Regions from separate parts of the Hydrogenophaga sp. H7 genome, predicted to be linked through region 2. Evidence: predicted binding sites of a transcription regulator. Region 2 holds the regulator's gene; each other region holds the start of a gene.
What was found. The regulator FNR, encoded in region 2, switches genes on or off when oxygen is low (the NO sensors DNR and NnrR bind a similar motif). The targets are predictions, from matches to a motif close to TTGATNNNNATCAA.
Positions count from the first base shown of each region.

Region 1: the regulator FNR is predicted to act here: its motif matches at 1,971-1,984, upstream of BC358_RS14380 (hemerythrin domain-containing protein).
Region 3: the regulator FNR is predicted to act here: its motif matches at 2,307-2,320, upstream of BC358_RS20805 (ribonucleoside triphosphate reductase).
Region 4: the regulator FNR is predicted to act here: its motif matches at 2,658-2,671, upstream of BC358_RS05285 (PAS domain-containing methyl-accepting chemotaxis protein).

Region 1 is NZ_MCIC01000016.1:175,240-179,417, forward strand. Features, by position in the region: gene BC358_RS14370 (peptidoglycan-binding protein) at 1-1,151, opposite strand, end outside; gene BC358_RS14375 (lysozyme inhibitor LprI family protein) at 1,413-1,847, opposite strand; gene BC358_RS14380 (hemerythrin domain-containing protein) at 2,068-2,661, shown strand; gene BC358_RS14385 (YbfB/YjiJ family MFS transporter) at 2,812-4,029, shown strand; gene gstA (glutathione transferase GstA) at 4,033-4,178, opposite strand, start outside.
Region 2 is NZ_MCIC01000014.1:115,003-119,180, forward strand. Features, by position in the region: gene ccoG (cytochrome c oxidase accessory protein CcoG) at 1-1,293, shown strand, start outside; gene BC358_RS09615 (FixH family protein) at 1,387-1,623, shown strand; gene BC358_RS09620 (hypothetical protein) at 1,672-1,965, shown strand; gene fnr (fumarate/nitrate reduction transcriptional regulator Fnr) at 2,044-2,763, opposite strand; gene hemN (oxygen-independent coproporphyrinogen III oxidase) at 2,941-4,178, shown strand, end outside.
Region 3 is NZ_MCIC01000020.1:9,338-13,515, reverse strand. Features, by position in the region: gene nrdD (anaerobic ribonucleoside-triphosphate reductase) at 1-120, opposite strand, end outside; gene BC358_RS20805 (ribonucleoside triphosphate reductase) at 157-2,178, opposite strand; gene BC358_RS20800 (acyl-CoA dehydrogenase family protein) at 2,394-3,680, shown strand; gene BC358_RS20795 (hypothetical protein) at 3,702-4,178, opposite strand, start outside.
Region 4 is NZ_MCIC01000004.1:55,382-59,559, forward strand. Features, by position in the region: gene BC358_RS05280 (TAXI family TRAP transporter solute-binding subunit) at 1-1,014, opposite strand, end outside; gene BC358_RS05285 (PAS domain-containing methyl-accepting chemotaxis protein) at 1,063-2,631, opposite strand; gene BC358_RS05290 (copper-binding protein) at 2,793-3,089, opposite strand; gene BC358_RS05295 (DUF411 domain-containing protein) at 3,105-3,587, opposite strand; gene BC358_RS05300 (plastocyanin/azurin family copper-binding protein) at 3,611-4,129, opposite strand; gene BC358_RS05305 (multicopper oxidase family protein) at 4,144-4,178, opposite strand, start outside.

The DNA.
Region 1 (4,178 bases), on a different contig from region 2:
GGCGCCTCCACCAGGGGCTGTGCGGGCCGGTAGCCGTCGAGCGCCTGCCGGGTGTCCAGTTCGCGCATCTGGCTGAAGCCGTTCTGGAACAGGATCTTCTGCCCGTCGTTGCGCAGCTGGACGCGGGTGACCTCGCCCAGCGCGGCGCGGTGCTCCAGCAGGTAGTGGTGCGACGACTCGGCGATGCGGTCGATCTGGTCGCCGCTGAACCGGCCACCCGTGCGCAGGCCGTCCACCATGCGCTGCAGGGAGGCCGAGCTGGTGGCGTCCAGCGCCGGCGCAATGCCCAGCGCCTGCAGGGTGGGGTGGTCGCCAAAGCCGGTCGGGGCGAGCCGGTGTTCGCGCTGGAACTCGGTGAGCAGGCGCTCGGTGCCCGCGCCGAAATCGCTGTCGTCCTTGAGGGACTTGCCGTTGCGCTGCAAGGCCTGCTGCAGCAGCCGGACCTCGTTGCCCTGGTCCCCGCGGTCGAGCACCGACGGGTCGTTGACATCGCGCCGGTAGGCGGCGAGGGCGGTCTGGATCTCGGGGATGTGGCGTTCTTCGGAAGGGCGGTAGCGGTCGCTGGCCACCTGGCGGTGCGCGGCTTCCATCGCCAGCGCGTTGCCGGGTTTCTGGAAGTTCTCCTGGTACTGGCGGGCGAGTTCGCCGGCTTTGTCCGCGTCGTAGTTGGGCACCGAACCGTTCAGTTCGGCCACTTTGTTCATGAACCTCTCATAGTCCGCTCCCCCCTTCAACGAACCGACCAGTTCCCGGTACGAGGCAGGGTGCTGGTTGGCGTTCTTTGCGAGGATGCACAGCACCTCGAAGCGGCGCTGTTCCGGAATGTGTTGGCCATGCTGGTCGATGACCTCCTTGGCTGCGTCGGCCACCGCCTGGACCTGTGGAAAGTCGATGTTTCTGTGAATCCACTGCTTTCCTGCATCTGAACCCGCCCAGGCGTTGAAGGTGTCCCGGTGCTCGGCGGAGATGAACCGAATGGAAGGTCGGTTCCGCTGGCCGTTGCCATGACTGAGCAGATCGCTTCTCAGTTCAGCGAGGCCGGCCCTGTCGTCGGGGAAGGGCAGCTGGTGGGTACGGGCATAGGCCGAAGTCTGGGTGATCACCGCATCCACATAGGTGGTCTCTCCGGGCAGGAGAGACCTGCCGTTCACGGCTCCCAATGGCCAGGTGCCACGCTGCCCGAGGTCGACCTGGATGGACCCGAGCGAATAACCACTGTTCGCTGCTACGGCAGAGACGGTTCCCCATTCCTGGGGGCCCACCCCGGCGACGCTCAAGCGGTACGAGGCAGGGCCTCCTTCGGTGCCTCGTCCCACGACGAAGTACACCGCTCCGGCACGTTGTGCCGCGTCATTGATATCGATGTGTTTCATTGTCTTTCCCCCTGAATCGGTCTCTCTGGACCGTGGTGCTTATTTGCCGAGCCTGGTGATGGTCAGGTGGCGTTGCAGCTGCTGGCGACGCTGTGCGGTCCAGCGGATTTCGTTCTCGTCGACTCCCATGTCCAGTCCCTGCGGGTCGTAGACGCTCTGTGCCAGGGTGCCTTCCTGTTCGATGAACGTCTTCCATGCGTTCTGGGACTTCGTCAGCTCGGCCCGCTGCGACTCGTTCAGCTGTCTGGCCAGGGCTTCGTACAACTGGTTCAGCTGATCCTTCTGCCAGGCCAGCTCTTTCTGGATGCACGGCGCCTGCTCCACGCGCCCGTTGGCCTTCTTCATACAGTCCAGGTAGGTCTTGCTTTCCAGCAGCCCGAGCGGGGGCGGGGCTTCCGGGGTTTCGCTGGCGGTGGTGGCGCAGCTGGCGGCGCCCAGGGACAGGGCGAGGAGGGCGATTCGGATGGGTTTCATGGTGGGTGGTGTGACAGCGGTGGACAGAACCAGGCAAGGCCCGGGAACCCCAAAAATGCTAGCACTTTGGTATGCAACGACTTGTAAGACCCACCCCCTTCGGCGGGTGCCGCCCCGCGAGGCTTGACATGTATCAAACCCCCTGGCACCCGGTTCCGCCATATTAGGGGAACCATTCGCCGACCGGACGGTCGGCTATGCACAGCCGGAGACAACACCCATGACCCACGAAGCCCTGCGCGTCATTCGCGAAGAACACGCCACCCTGGCAGCCATGCTGCAGTCGCTGATGCAGCTGGTGCGGCGCGGGCCCGAGGTCAACGGTCTGGACGATTCCGGTCGCTTTTTCGATGTGCTGCGCGCGATGCTGTTCTACATCGACGAGTTCCCCGAGCGGCACCACCACCCCAAGGAGTCGGACCTGCTGTTCCCGCGCGTGGTCAAGGCCGCACCGCACACCATGGCCACCATCGACCAGCTCGAGCGCGACCACCTGCGCGGCGAGCCCCGGGTCCGCGAACTCATGCACATGCTGGTGGCCTGGGAGCTGCTGGGCGACGGGCGCCGGGCGGCCTTCGTCGACGAGGTCACGCGCTATGTCGACTTCTATCTGGAGCACATGCGGCTGGAAGAGACCGTGATCCTGCCGGAGGCCGAGCGCCACCTCACCGAAACCGACTGGCACGCGCTGAACGCCGCCTTCGCGACCAACCAGGACCCGCTGAACGGCCGCATTCCGCGCGACCCGCAGTTCGACCGCCTGTTTACCCGCATCGTGATGAAGGCGCCGGCGCCGGTCGGTCTCGGCGGCTGAAGGAGGTCCCCCACGCTCCGCCACTGGCGTGGGTCGCTGCCCCCCAGGGGGGCGCGAATCCAGCTTGGGGCGGCCCGGCGCTGGATTCCTTGGCCCCCACGCTCCGCCGCTGCGCGGGTCGCGGGTGCCTTGACGCGCCACAATGGGCGGATGCCCCTTTCCTCGCCGCACGACCCCATTCCCTACGGGCGCCTGGCCCTGGCGCTCTCGCTCGGTGCGGCGGTGTCGCTGGGCATCACACGCTTTGCCTACGGGCTGCTGCTGCCACCGATGCGCGAGGACCTGGGCTGGAGCTATGCGCTGGCCGGGTCGATGAACACGGCCAACGCCGTGGGCTACCTGCTCGGCGCGATGGCCATGGCCCGGCTGCTGCAGCGCACGTCGCCCAGCCGGCTGTTCGTGGTCGGGGCCGTGCTGGCCACGCTGTTCATGGCGGCCAGCGGCTTTTTCACCAGTGCCGCGGCGCTGCTGCTGCAGCGGCTGCTGGCGGGTGTGGCCAGCGGCCTGGTGTTCAGCACCGGTGGCCTGCTGGCGGCGCGGCTGGGGACGCGGCAGCCACAGCGCAGCGGCCTGCTGCTGGGCCTGTACTACGGGGGCACGGGCATCGGCATCGCGCTGTCGGCGCTGGGGGTGCCGCTGGTGCTGGACATGGCGCAGGGACGGCCGCACGCCTGGTCCTGGGGCTGGTGGGCGATGGCGCTGCTGTGCGCGGGCGCCACGGCGCTGATGGTCTGGCCGGCCCGCGTGCTGGACCGGCTGGAGGCCACGCCGCCGCAGGCCGCCAGCGGTGCCGCCGGGTCCACGGTGTCGCTGCGCCCCTTCCGCTGGCGCGACTTTGCCTTCGGCCTGCTGGGTTACATGGGCTTCGGCATCGGCTACATCGGCTACATGACTTTCGTGATCGCGCTGCTGCGCGAGCAGGGCGCCAGCGCGGCGGCGGTGTCCACCTTCTACGCGCTGCTGGGCCTGGCGGTGATCGCGTCCTCGCGCATCTGGGCCGGCCTGCTGGACCGCCACCGCGACGGCCAGCCGCTGGCGCGCCTGAACGCGCTGCTGGGGGTGGCCGCCATCGTGCCGGCGCTGACCACCGCCTGGCCGCTGCTGCTGGCCTCGGGCCTGCTGTTCGGCGCGGTGTTCCTGTCGGTGGTGGCCAGCACCACGGCCCTGGTGCGCCACAACCTGCCGCCGACGCAGTGGGCGGCCGGCATCAGCGCGTTCACCGTGACCTTCGCAGCCGGGCAGATCGTTGGCCCCACGGTGGTGGGTTTCATCGCCGACGGCCCCGGCGGCCTGGCGCGCGGCCTGGTGTTCTCGGCCGGCGCGCTGTGGCTGGGCGCACTGCTGGCCTTGCGACAGCGTGCCCTCTGAGGTTTATTTGGCCAGACCCTCGGCCTTGAGGGCTGCCTGCACGGCAGGGCGCGCGCCGACGCGTGCGCGGTAGGCATTCAGGTTGGCCAGGCCGCTGATGTCCACGCCGACGAAGGCGGCCCAGTTGGTGACGGTGAACAGGTAGGCGT
Region 2 (4,178 bases):
GTCTGGTTCACCCAGATCATCTTTTACGGATTGCCCTGGCTGGAGTGGAACGCCCGCCAAGCGGTGCTCTTCGATCTCGAAGCGCGCCGCTTCTATATTTTTGGTCTGGTCCTTTACCCGCAGGACTTCATCTACCTGACAGGACTGCTGGTCATCTCCGCGCTGGCGCTGTTCCTGTTCACTGCGGTCGCCGGTCGCCTCTGGTGCGGCTATGCCTGCCCCCAGACCGTCTACACCGAGATCTTTCTGTGGATCGAGAAGAAGGTGGAGGGGGACCGGTCGGCGCGGATCCGGCTGGACGAATCGAGCCTGGACGCCCGCAAGTTCGGCAAGCGTTCGCTCAAACACGCCCTGTGGGTCCTGTTCGCCCTCTGGACCGGCTTCACGTTCGTTGGCTACTTCACACCCATCCGGGAACTGGCGAGTCTGAGCCTGGCCGCTTCACTGGGGCCCTGGCAGACCTTCTGGATCTTCTTCTACGGCTTCGCGACCTACGGCAACGCGGGCTTCATGCGCGAGCAGGTCTGCAAGTACATGTGTCCCTACGCCCGCTTCCAGAGCGCCATGTTCGACAAGGACACGATGATCGTGACCTACGACAAGGCGCGTGGGGAGCCGCGCGGAGCACGTTCGAAGAAAGCCGACCCCAAGGCCCTGGGCCTTGGGGCTTGCGTCGACTGCACGCTTTGCGTGCAGGTCTGTCCAACGGGCATCGATATCCGCAATGGACTGCAGTACGAATGCATTGGCTGTGGTGCCTGCATTGATGTCTGTGATGAGGTGATGGACAAGGTGGGCTATCCGCGGGGACTGGTCAAGTACTCGACGCAGAACGGCATGGCCAAGGGCTGGACCCGTGAGCAGATGGTCCGTCACGCTTTCCGTCCCAGGGTGCTCGTCTACTCCAGCGTTCTGGCGGTCATCACCCTGGCTGTGTTTGTCAGCCTCTTCCTGCGCACGCCGCTGAAAGTTGATGTGATTCGCGACCGTGGCGCGCTGGCGCGCATGGTGGAGCAGGGGCGCATCGAAAACGTGTTCCGCCTGCAGATCATGAATGCGACCGAGTCGCCGCAGCGCTACCAGATCAGCGTCGACGGTCTTGAGGGCGTGATGATCGCGTCGGAAACCGAGGTGGAAGTGCTTTCCACGGAAGTGCGTTCCGCCGCCGTGCGGGTGCAGCTCCCGCCCAACGCCGCGCCCGCCGGGTCGCACCCGATACGGTTCACCGTCCGGTCCACCGCCGCTGATGCGTCCGAGGTGGTGGAGAAGGCGGTCTTCATCGTTCCGCGCTAAACTGAAATTACACGCCTTATGGAACAAGTCATGTCAGCAATACCTCGTCCAGTCGACCGCGCGCCAAGCACGCCCTGGTGGAAAGTCCCGCACATGTGGATGGTGGTGGGAGGTCCTTTGCTGGTGATCGTTGCCGGCTTGGTCACCGTGGTCATCGCGGTGAAGAATCCGGACCCTGTGCTCAACAAGTCCGACTACGAAAGGGATCTTGCGGCGGCTCAGCGGCTGGAAGGGCAGGCCAAGGTCGATGCGATGGCCAAGTTGCAGCCGGCCCATCAGGCCCGCAATCACGCCGCCTCTCCCGTCGTCCCGGCGGCACCCTCCAAGTAGGACGCCACACCGCCGGATGTGACAACACAGGAGTGAAGGAGACGCATCATGAATGCTCAGCGGTGGATGTGGATAGCCTGGCCTGCCTTTCTGGTGGCTGCTGTGCTTGAGATGGTTGTTTTCGCCATGGTCGACCCTGGTGATCTCCATTGGTTCGGCAGCCCCCTGGAGTTGTCTCGCCAAGCCATCTACACCCTGGCGTTCTTTGTGTTCTGGGGTGTCACCATGGCATCGAGCGCGCTGACCACCCTGCTGTCCATGTCTCCGTTCGAAGTCAACCGCTGCCCGGTTCCCGAAGCGGAGCGCCCCCGGGACTGCGCCCGCAACGGCGGGTGCGGCTGACCCTCGGCTTGCACACAAAGAGAAACCCCGCTCAGGCCTCAGACCCGAGCGGGGTTTCTTTCGTTCAAACGCCCAGACTCAGCGGCAGCTCTGAGGGTTCACGATCTGCTTGAGCGCATCGGTGTTCTTGATGTGCACGTACCGTTGTTTGACTTCGATGGTGCCTTCCTCAACGAACTTCGAGAAAGTCCGGCTCACGGTCTCGAGCTTCATGCCCAGGTAACTTCCAATTTCCTCCCGGGTCATCCGCAGGATGAGCTCTGACTGCGAGAAACCTCGTGCATGCAGACGCTGGACGAGATTGAGAAGGAACGCTGCGAGACGTTCCTCGGCACGCATGCTGCCCAGCAGCAGCATCACGCTGTGATCGCGGACGATTTCCCGGCTCATGATCTTGTGGACATGGTGTTGCAGCGTGGTGAATTCCCGCGAGAGTTCCTCGACCTGGTCAAACGGCATCACACAGACCTCGGCGTCCTCAAGCGCAATCGCGTCGCAGGAATGGCGGTCGCTGACGATGCCGTCCATGCCGATGATTTCTCCGGTCATCTGGAAGCCGGTGACCTGGTCTCGCCCATCGGCCGTGGTCACGCAGGTTTTGAAGAAGCCCGAGCGCACTGCGTAGAGCGAAGTGAACTTGTCGCCGGTGTTGAACAGCGCGGTTCCCCGCTTGATCCTCCTGCGCGTGGAGATCACGGTGTCCAGCTTGCCCATTTCCTCGGGATTGAGGCCCATTGGCAAACACAACTCCCGAAGGTTGCAGCTGGAACAGGCGACTTTGATGCTGTGAATGTCCATAAATCTTCCAGATTTCGCCCGAAGCTTAACGCATGGCCACAAGTGCCAGCAAGGCGGGCGCTCTCATCCTCGTTGCGAGCACGGGGGAAAACCCGGGGCTTGGATGGCCCTTGATCTTGATCAAGGGTGCGATTTCCGCCTTGGTGCACATTCGCGCTGAGAACTGGAGAATTGTTTGTGAGTCACGCCATTTCAGACGAATTGCTCAAGCGATTCGACATCCCGGGGCCCCGCTACACCTCGTACCCCACCGCGGACCGCTTTGTAGAAGCGTTCACGGAGAGCGACTACATCCAGGCGCTGGAACAGCGTCGGGCAGGCTCGCTCGCGTTGCCGCTGTCGTTGTACGTACATATTCCTTTCTGCGAGTCTGTCTGCTACTACTGCGCCTGCAACAAGGTCATCACCAAACACCACGAAAGGGCTGCGGAATACCTGCGGTATCTGTCGCGTGAGGTGGAGCTGCAGGTACAGCATTTCGGCAAAGGGCATGCCGTGTCCCAGCTGCATCTGGGAGGAGGGACGCCGACCTTCCTGTCCGACGCCGAGCTGGAAGATCTGCTGACGATGATCCGGCGCAACTTCACGCTCGTGCCCGGAGGCGAGTACTCCATTGAGGTCGACCCCCGCACCGTGACGGACCAGCGTTTGCAGACCCTGGCCAGGCTGGGGTTCAACCGCCTGAGTTTCGGTGTCCAGGATTTCGATCCCGCTGTTCAGAAAGCGGTGCACCGGGTGCAGCCGGCCGAACAGGTGTTCGCACTGGTCGAGACAGCCCGCAAGATCGGGTTTGAGTCGGTCAACGTGGACCTCATTTATGGGCTGCCGCTGCAGACCCCTGAGTCGTTTGCCCGTACGCTTGCCCAAGTCAACCAGTTGCGCCCCGACCGCATCGCGCTGTATGCCTACGCGCATCTTCCGGCGCGTTTCAAGCCGCAACGGCGAATCGTCGCTGCCGAACTGCCCAGCGCGGGAGACAAGCTGTCGATGCTGTCGGCTTCGCTGGATGCCATGAGTGATGCGGGGTATGTCTATGTCGGCATGGATCACTTTGCGCTGCCCACGGATGCGCTGGCGGTGGCCAAGCGTCAAGGGCGCCTGCACCGGAATTTCCAGGGCTACAGCACGCAGCCGGATTGCGACCTGATCGCTTTGGGTGTCTCGGCCATCGGCCGCATCGGCGCGACCTACAGCCAAAACGCCAAGACGATCGAGGAGTACTACGACGCGCTGGACCAGGGGCGGCTGCCGATCGTGCGTGGACTGGCACTGACCAGGGACGACCTGCTGCGCCGCTCCGTGATCATGTCGCTGATGTGTCAGGGGCAGCTTCAGTTCGAATCGATCAACCTGGGGCACCTGATCGACTGCAAGAGCTACTTTGCGCGCGAGTTGGAGGTACTGGCTGGCTATGC
Region 3 (4,178 bases), on a different contig from region 2:
GCTCACCGGACGGTGGTAGCCCATGACGCGGGTCCAGACCTCGCAGGGCTGGCGCTCGTCGTCGCGCAGGGCGACGTCCTGGGCATGGGCGGGGACGGTGGCGGGTGTGGATGCGTTCATGGTGGTTTCCTTGTGGGGTGGTTGGAGAACGGTGTGTCAGGCCGCCTGCAGCTGGCGTTTGGCGGCCAGCCGCTCGGCGTCGCAGGTCGGGCAGAACGGGTGTTCGCCGGCCAGGTAGCCGTGGGTGGGACAGATGGAGAAGGTGGGCGTGACGGTGATGTAGGGCAGGCGGAAGTTCGTCAGCGCCCGCTGCACCAGGGCGCGGCAGGCGTCGCCGCTGCTCAGACGCTCGCCCATGTACAGGTGCAGCACGGTGCCGCCGGTGTACTGGCGCTGCAGCGGGGCCTGGCGCTCCAGCGCCTCGAACGGGTCGTCGGTGAAGCCCACCGGCAGCTGCGACGAGTTGGTGTAGTAGGGCTGTTCGGGTGTGCCGGCCTGCAGGATGCCGGGCCAGCGCTTGCGGTCCTCGCGCGCGAAGCGGTAGGTGGTGCCCTCGGCCGGGGTGGCCTCGAGGTTGTATAGGTGGCCAGTCTCCTCCTGGAACGCGACGATGCGCGCACGCACGTGGTCGAGGAAGCGCAGCGCGAAGGCGTGGCCCTCGTCGGTGGTGATGTCGTGCGCGTCGCCGCTGAAGTTGCGCACCATCTCGTTGATGCCGTTCACGCCCAGGGTGCTGAAGTGGTTGCGCAGCGTGCCCAGGTAACGTTTGGTGTAGGGGAACAGGCCCTGGTCCATGAGGCGCTGGATCAGCTTGCGCTTGGTCTCCAGGCTCTGTTTGCCCAGTTCCAGCAGGCGGTCCAGCGCGGCCAGCAGGCCGGCCTCGTCACCTGCGTGCAGGTGGCCCAGGCGCGCGCAGTTCACCGTGACCACGCCCAGGCTGCCGGTCTGCTCGGCGCTGCCGAACAGGCCGTTGCCGCGCTTGAGCAGTTCGCGCAAATCCAGCTGCAGGCGGCAGCACATGGAGCGCACCATGTTCGGCTGCAGCTCGGAGTTGATGAAGTTCTGGAAGTAGGGCAGGCCGTACTTGGCTGTCATGTCGAACAGGCGCCGCGCGTTCTCGCTCTCCCAGGGGAAGTCGGGCGTGATGTTGTAGGTGGGAATGGGGAAGGTGAACACGCGGCCCTTGGCGTCGCCCGTGGTCATGACGTCGATGTAGGCGCGGTTGATCAGGTCCATCTCGGCCTGCAACTCGCCGTAGCAGAACGGCATCTCCACACCGGCGATCACGGGCACCTGCTCGCGCAGGTCTTCGGGGCAAACCCAGTCGAAGGTGAGGTTGGTGAACGGCGTCTGCGTGCCCCAGCGCGAGGGCACGTTGAGGTTGTAGACCAGCTCCTGGATGCACTGGCGCACCTGTGCGTAGTCCATGCGGTCCTGTCGCACGTAGGGCGCCAGGTAGGTGTCGAAGGAGGAGAAGGCCTGCGCGCCCGCCCACTCGTTCTGCAGCGTGCCCAGGAAGTTGACGATCTGCCCGACCGCCGACGAGAGGTGCTTCGGCGGACCCGACTCCACCTTGCCCGGCACACCGTTGAGGCCCTCGTTGAGCAGGGTGCGCAGCGACCAGCCCGCGCAGTAGCCGCTGAGCATGTCGAGGTCGTGGATGTGGATGTCGCCGTCGCGGTGGGCTGCGCCGATCTCGGGCGTGTAGACGTGCGAGAGCCAGTAGTTGGCCGTGACCTTGCCGGCCACGTTGAGGATCAGGCCACCCAGCGAATAGCCCTGGTTGGCGTTGGCGTTGACGCGCCAGTCGGCGCGCGTGAGGTACTCGTTGATCGAGGCCTCGACGTCCACCAGGGTCTGGCGGTCGCTGCGCAGCTGGGCGTGCTGCTCGCGGTAGACGATGTAGCCGCGCGCCGTGCGCAGGTGGTTGGCCGCGATCAGGGTCTGCTCGACCACGTCCTGGATCTGCTCGATGGTCGGCGCCGCGCCATTGAAGCGGTGACCCAGAACCTTGACCACCTGCGCGCACAGCAGCTGCGCCTCGGCCCCGTCGAGTTCCCCGCTGGCCTGCCCCGCGCGCGCCAGCGCGGAGCGGATCTTGTCGGCGTTGAAGGCCTCCCGGAGCCCCGAGCGCTTGAGCACCTCGCGCGGCCAGCCGGACACCATCGAATCGTTCATGCAAATCCTCCTTGGACACTACCTATGGTGTCTAAGGTACCCGCCAGACACCATAGGTAGTTTGATTTGCCGCAAAGTCGGCTGCATCAGAAGGCCATCGCCAGCCCCTTTTTTTGCCCGGAAACGGCTTGACCTGCATCAAGCCCGTGACCGACCGGGGCCGGTGTGTCGCCCAGGTGCGGACGGCGCCCCGCACCCGGGCGAACAATCCCGCCATGGACTTCGAACACAGCCCCCGCGCACAGGCGCTGTTGCGCCAGCTGGACCAGTTCCTGCTGACCTATGTGTTGCCGCACAACGCGGCCTGGCACCAGGCGGTGCAGGACGGGCAGTACCCGCCGCCCTTCCTGGAAGACCTCAAGACGCTGGCGAAAGAGGAAGGGCTGTGGAACCTGTTCCTGCCCGGCCTGCGCGCCGACGAGCCGGGCACGCGCCTGGCCAACCTCGACTACGCGCCGCTGGCCGAGGCCATGGGCAAACTGAGCTGGGCGGCCGAGGTGTTCAACTGCAGCGCGCCCGACACCGGCAACATGGAACTGCTGCACCGCTTCGCCACCCCGTCGCAGCGCGAACACTGGCTGATCCCGCTGCTGCACGGCGAGATCCGCTCGGCGTTTGCGATGTCCGAGCCCGACGTGGCCTCGTCGGACCCGACCAACCTGCAGACCACGGTACGGCGCGAGGGCGACGACCTCGTGCTCAGCGGCCGCAAGTGGTTCATCACCGGTGTGGCGCACCCGGCCTGCCGTGTGCTGATCGTGATGGCGCGCAACGAGGGTGACGACGGTGAAGATGCCCACCACCAGCACAGCATGGTGCTGGTGCCCATGGGCACGCCCGGTCTGGAGGTGGTGCGCAACATCCCGGTGGTGCATCACCACGCGCCCGAGGGGCACTGCGAAATCGTGCTGCGGCAGGTTCGGGTGCCGGCCGACCACCTGCTGGGCGACTGGGGCCACGGCTTCGCCATGGCGCAGGCGCGGCTCGGCCCCGGCCGGGTGCACCACTGCATGCGCACCATCGGCCAGTGCGAGCTGGCGCTGGCCCTGGCCACCGAGCGCGCACTGGAGCGGCGCAGCTTCGGCCACCACCTGGCCGACTACGCCAACGTGCAGGAATGGATTGCGCACTCGCGCATCGAGATCGACCAGGCGCGTCTGCTGGTGCTGCGCTGCGCCTGGCTGCTGGACCACCCCGAACAGGCCGAGCCGGCCGCCGTGCGCGCGCAGGTCGCGGCGATCAAGGTGGTGGCCGCCGGCCTGCAGACCCGCGTGGTGGACCGCGCCATGCAGGTCTTCGGCGCCATGGGCCTGTCGCCCGACACGCCGCTGGCGCAGTTCTGGACCTGGGGCCGCGCCCTGCACCTGCTCGACGGCCCGGACGAGGTGCACCTGCGCAGCGTGGCGCGGCACGAGTTCGCGCAGGCGCGCGAGCGGCTGGGCTCGCTGTCGGCCTATTTCACGACGCCGGAGCAGATGCGGACACCGCCGCACCTGAACTGAACCGGCGGCGGGTGTTCCAGTTCAGCGGTCCACCTGGCCCGGCAGCGACAGGTCGCCCGAGGCCACCTTGAACACCTGGGCCACACACAGCAGCGGGGCGTGCACGCTGGCGTTCACGCGCAGGGCCGCGGTGACACCGTCGAATTTCGTGGCCTGCAGCGCCGACACGTTGTCGAAGGGCACACGCACGCTCACGCTGCCGCGCGCGAACGACGGGCTCCAGCCGGGGCTGTCGATCAGCAGCGGCAGACCCGGCCAGGTCCTGGGCAGGCGCGGCCGGCTGCCTTCGGGAATGTCGACCACCTTGAGCGAGTCCTTGCCGCAGGCCTCGTCCGGCTGCAGCACCACCCAGTGCGAGTGCCACACGCCGCCGTCGTTCTTCAGGTGACCGTCGCCGTTTTCGTCGAACAGCGGCGTGTCGTCGAAGTCGGGGTGGGCGGTGACGGCAAAGGCCAGGATGCCGGTCTTGGGCTCGAAGCCGACCTCGGCCGGGTCCAG
Region 4 (4,178 bases), on a different contig from region 2:
CAGCCAGAACGGCAGGTAGCGCTGCAGGAAGGGCGGGCCGTTCTTGATCGCGCGCACCGCTTCGGGCGAGATGGGCACCTCGCTGTGCTCCAGGCTCGGGTATTCGCGTGCCCGGTTGAACCAGCTGCCACCGCTGTGAAGGCCGGTGGCCGTCTGCGCGAACAGCTGCAGGATGGCCGGGTGGGTCTTGGCGCCGGCCAGCAGGCTGGTGGTCGAGGCGACCAGGTGCATGTCGGTTTCGGGGATGTTTTTCGACAGGTCCACCACGCCCTGCGGCATGACCACCGGCGTGAGGTAGCCGAAGCGGCGCGAGTAGGCCTCGCTCTGCGAGAAGTTGAGCAGGCGCACGCCGGGCGACTGCAGCAGCATCTGCACCATCAGCGACTCGGGGGCGGAGGCGAACACGATGGCGTCGATCTGGCCGTCCAGGAAGGCCACCGTGGCGGGGGTCTGCTCCAGCTCGCTGAGCTGCAGCTGCTGGCGGTCGATGCGGTTGACGTCCAGCAGGGTCGAGAACAGGCGCGGCACGCCGCTGCCGGGTGTGCCGACGTTGACGCGCCAGCCGACCAGATCGCCCAGCGACTGGATGGTCGGGCTCTGCCTGAGCCGCTGCGCCGAGTCCTCGCGGTAGAACAGCCACAGCGGTTCCACGAACAGGCTGCCCAGCGAGGTGATGGCTTCTTCGTCGTCGTAGCCGATGTCGGCACTGCCGCCCTGCACGAAGCCCAGGTCGGCCTGGCCGGTGCGCAGCAGTTCGAGGTTGGCCGAGGAGCCCTGGGAGGGCAACAGTTCGACGGTGATGCCGTAGCGCGCCAGGGCCTGGGCGTAGCGTTTGCCGAACTCGTCGTAGGCGCTTTGCGCCGGGCCGGTGGCCAGCACCACGCGCTTGGGCGGGTTCGGGTCGAGCCACCAGTAGGTCAGTGCCAGCAGCAGCAGCGTCAGCAGCACGAAGGGCCCGATCGACGCCAGCAGATCGCGCAGCGACAGCAGGGTGTAGCGGATGTTGTGGGGCATCGCGCTACCTTAGCACGGGAGTCCTGTGCCCCCGTGACCGCGCCGTGGCTACCCGCCGTTCAGGCGGAACACCTTGACCGACTCCTGCATCACGGTGGCCTGACCCTTGAGCGAGGATGCCGCGGCGGCCAGCTCCTCGACCATGGCCGCGTTCTGCTGCGTGACCGAATCGAGCTGGCCGATGGCCTGGTTGATCTGCGCCAGGCCCATGGTCTGCTCCTGCGCGGCGCTGGTGATCTCGCCGATCAGGGTGTTGACCTGCTGGACCGCATCAACCACATGGCCCATCGTGCTGCCAGCGTTGTTGACCAGCTCGCTACCCCGCTTCACCTGGTTGGTGGAGTCGTCGATCAGATGCTTGATTTCCTTGGCGGCTTCGGAGGTGCGCTGGGCCAGGCTGCGCACCTCGCCGGCCACGACGGCAAAGCCGCGCCCCTGCTCACCTGCCCGGGCCGCTTCCACGGCGGCGTTCAGGGCCAGGATGTTGGTCTGGAAGGAGATGCCTTCGATGACCTGGATGATCTCGCCGATGCGGCTGGAGGAGCGGCTGATGTCGCCCATGGTCTGGACCACCGCCCCCATGGCCTCGTTGCCCTGGCGGGCCACGTTGGAGGCCCTGCCGGCCAGCGACGCGGCCTCCCGGGCCGAGTTGGCGCTGTTCTCGACCGTGCTGGTGAGTTCTTCCATCGACGCGGCCGTCTCTTCCAGGCTGCTGGCCTGCGCCTCGGTGCGCGAGGACAGGTCCTGGTTGCCACCGGCGATTTCGCCCGAGGCCACCTGCACACCCTCGACCTCGTGGCGCACGTCGGTGACCACGGCCATCAGGTTCACATTGAGCTGGTTGAGCGCCCGGATCAGCTCGCCGATTTCGTCGGACCTGTCCGATTCCAGCCGGGCCGACAGGTCGCCCGCCGCCATCCGGTTGGCAAACGCCAGCACCTGTTCGACCGGGGCCACCAGCATGCGCTTGATGAACGCGGCGGCCACCAGCGAGACCACGGCGGTCACGGCGAACGCGGCGAGGTGCACCCACTCTGGCATGCCTTCGGTGGCGCTTTCCAGGAACTGGACGCCGAACGCAAGGCCCAGGGTCAGCAGCGAGAGCTTGCGTCCCAGGGTGGGCCGTGTCCAATCGCGCAGCTTGCCGCGCCAGCCGGTGCGGACCAGGTGGCCCCGGCGCAGCGCCAGGGTGCGTTGCCCCGATTCGGCTTCGGCGCGCATGCGGGCGTACAGCGACTCTGCCGCCTCGACCTGCTCCCGCGCGGGCTTGGTGCGCACCGACATGTAGCCCGTGACCTGACCGTTCTCCAGCATGGGCGTGGCGTTGGCCATCACCCAGTAGTGGTCGCCGTTCTTGCGCCGGTTCTTGACCAGCGCGCACCAGGGCGAGCCGCTCTGCAGCGTGGCCCACATGTCGCGGAAGGCCTCGGCTGGCATGTCGGGGTGGCGCACCAGGTTGTGCGGCTGGCCGATCAGCTCTTCCCGGCTGTACCCGCTGACCGAGACGAAGTTCGGGTTGCAGTAGGTGATGCGGCTGGTCAGGTCGGTGGTGGAGACCAGGGTGACGCCATCCGGGATGACGAACTCCTGCTGGGTGACGGGCAGATTGGTGCGCATAAGAGAAATCCTTTGGAGTTCGCTGAATGACTTTCGTCAAAGGCTCATCCGACTTGAGGCCGCCTGTCTCAAATTGAGACCTTTGGGCGGATCAAGTCTAGGAATTTCCCCGATGCGCAAAGGGCCGAGCAGCGCCAGCAAATGCCCGCTGTTCGAGGGGCTCAGCGCCTGGGTTCGATGTCCGAAGCCACGTAGGCGCCGTTGACCTTCTCCGCCCGGAAGCGCACCTGGTCACCCACCTTGAGCGGGGGCAGGGTGGCCGGGTTCCTGACCTGGAACACCATGGTCATGGCCGGCATGTCCAGGTTCGGGATGTCGCCGTGCTTGAGCGTGATCTTGCCGGCCGCCGTGTCGACCTTGCGGACTTCGGCGTCGACCAGCGGCAGCGGGTCGGCGGCGGCCGCCAGCGTGGTGATCAGGCTGGTGGAGGCGATGAGCGTGCGCAGGAGGTGGTTCATGTGTAGCTCCGGGGTTCAGGTGCGGAAATAGGAACGGTAGACGCGGCTGCTGCCGTCGCGCTGGACCAGGACCACGTCGTAGGGGTCCTTGCGGCCGCCGTACTCCGGGCCGTCCATGCCGGGGCTGCCAATGGGCATGCCCGGCACGGACAGGCCCAGGGCCTGGGGCTTCTCAGCCAGCAGGCGGCGGATCTCCGGGGCGTTCACATGCCCCTCGATCACATAGCCGCCGATCAGTGCGGTATGGCAGGAGGCGTACTTCTGCGGCATGCCCAGGCGCTGGCGCACCGCGGTGTTGCCGGTCTCGAAGACCTGCACCTGGAAGCCGTCGCGCTGCAGGTAGGCGATCCAGTCCTTGCAGCAGCCGCAGTTCGGGTCTTTCCAGACCTGCATCACGGGCAGGGCCTCGGTCTTGGTCGCGGGTGCCGCGGCGCGGGCCGCGAGCGTGGTGGCGCCGAGCAGGGCGGTGGCGCCGAGGAGGAAGGAACGTCGTTGCATGGTGTGCTCCGTTCAGGAATGGATCAGGATTTTGGATTGACGCGGATGGTGCCGCGCATGCCGGCCTCGAAGTGGCCGGCGATCAGGCAGGCGAACTCGAAGTCGCCCGGGCGGTTGAAGGTCCAGGTGATCTCGCCGCGCTTGCCGGCGTACACGTGGGCCATGTAGGGCTCGTCGTGTTCCATGCCGGGGTGCTTCTTCATCAGCTCGGCGTGGGTCTGCAATTCTTCGCGTGTGCCGATCACCAGTTCGTGCAGCAGTTTGCCGCGGTTGGCGATGCGCAGGCGCACCGTCTCTCCTTCGCGCAGGTCCAGGTGCGCGGGCGTGAAGCGCATCTTGTCGTCCATGCGGACCTCGATGGTGCGCGTGGCCTCGGCCGGCGCGGCGGCGATGCCCCAGGGCTTCTGTTCGCGCACGACCTCGCGCGGGCCGCCGGCATGGCGGTCGCCATGGGCGCGCACGGTGGCGGGCAGCAGGGCCGGAGTGGCCAGCAGGGCCAGCGTGCGCAGCAGCTGGCGCCGGTGGAGAGTGAGAGCGGTCATGGTGTCGTTGCGGTTCAGTGGTTGTGGTGGCCCGCCGGTTTGCGGGCGG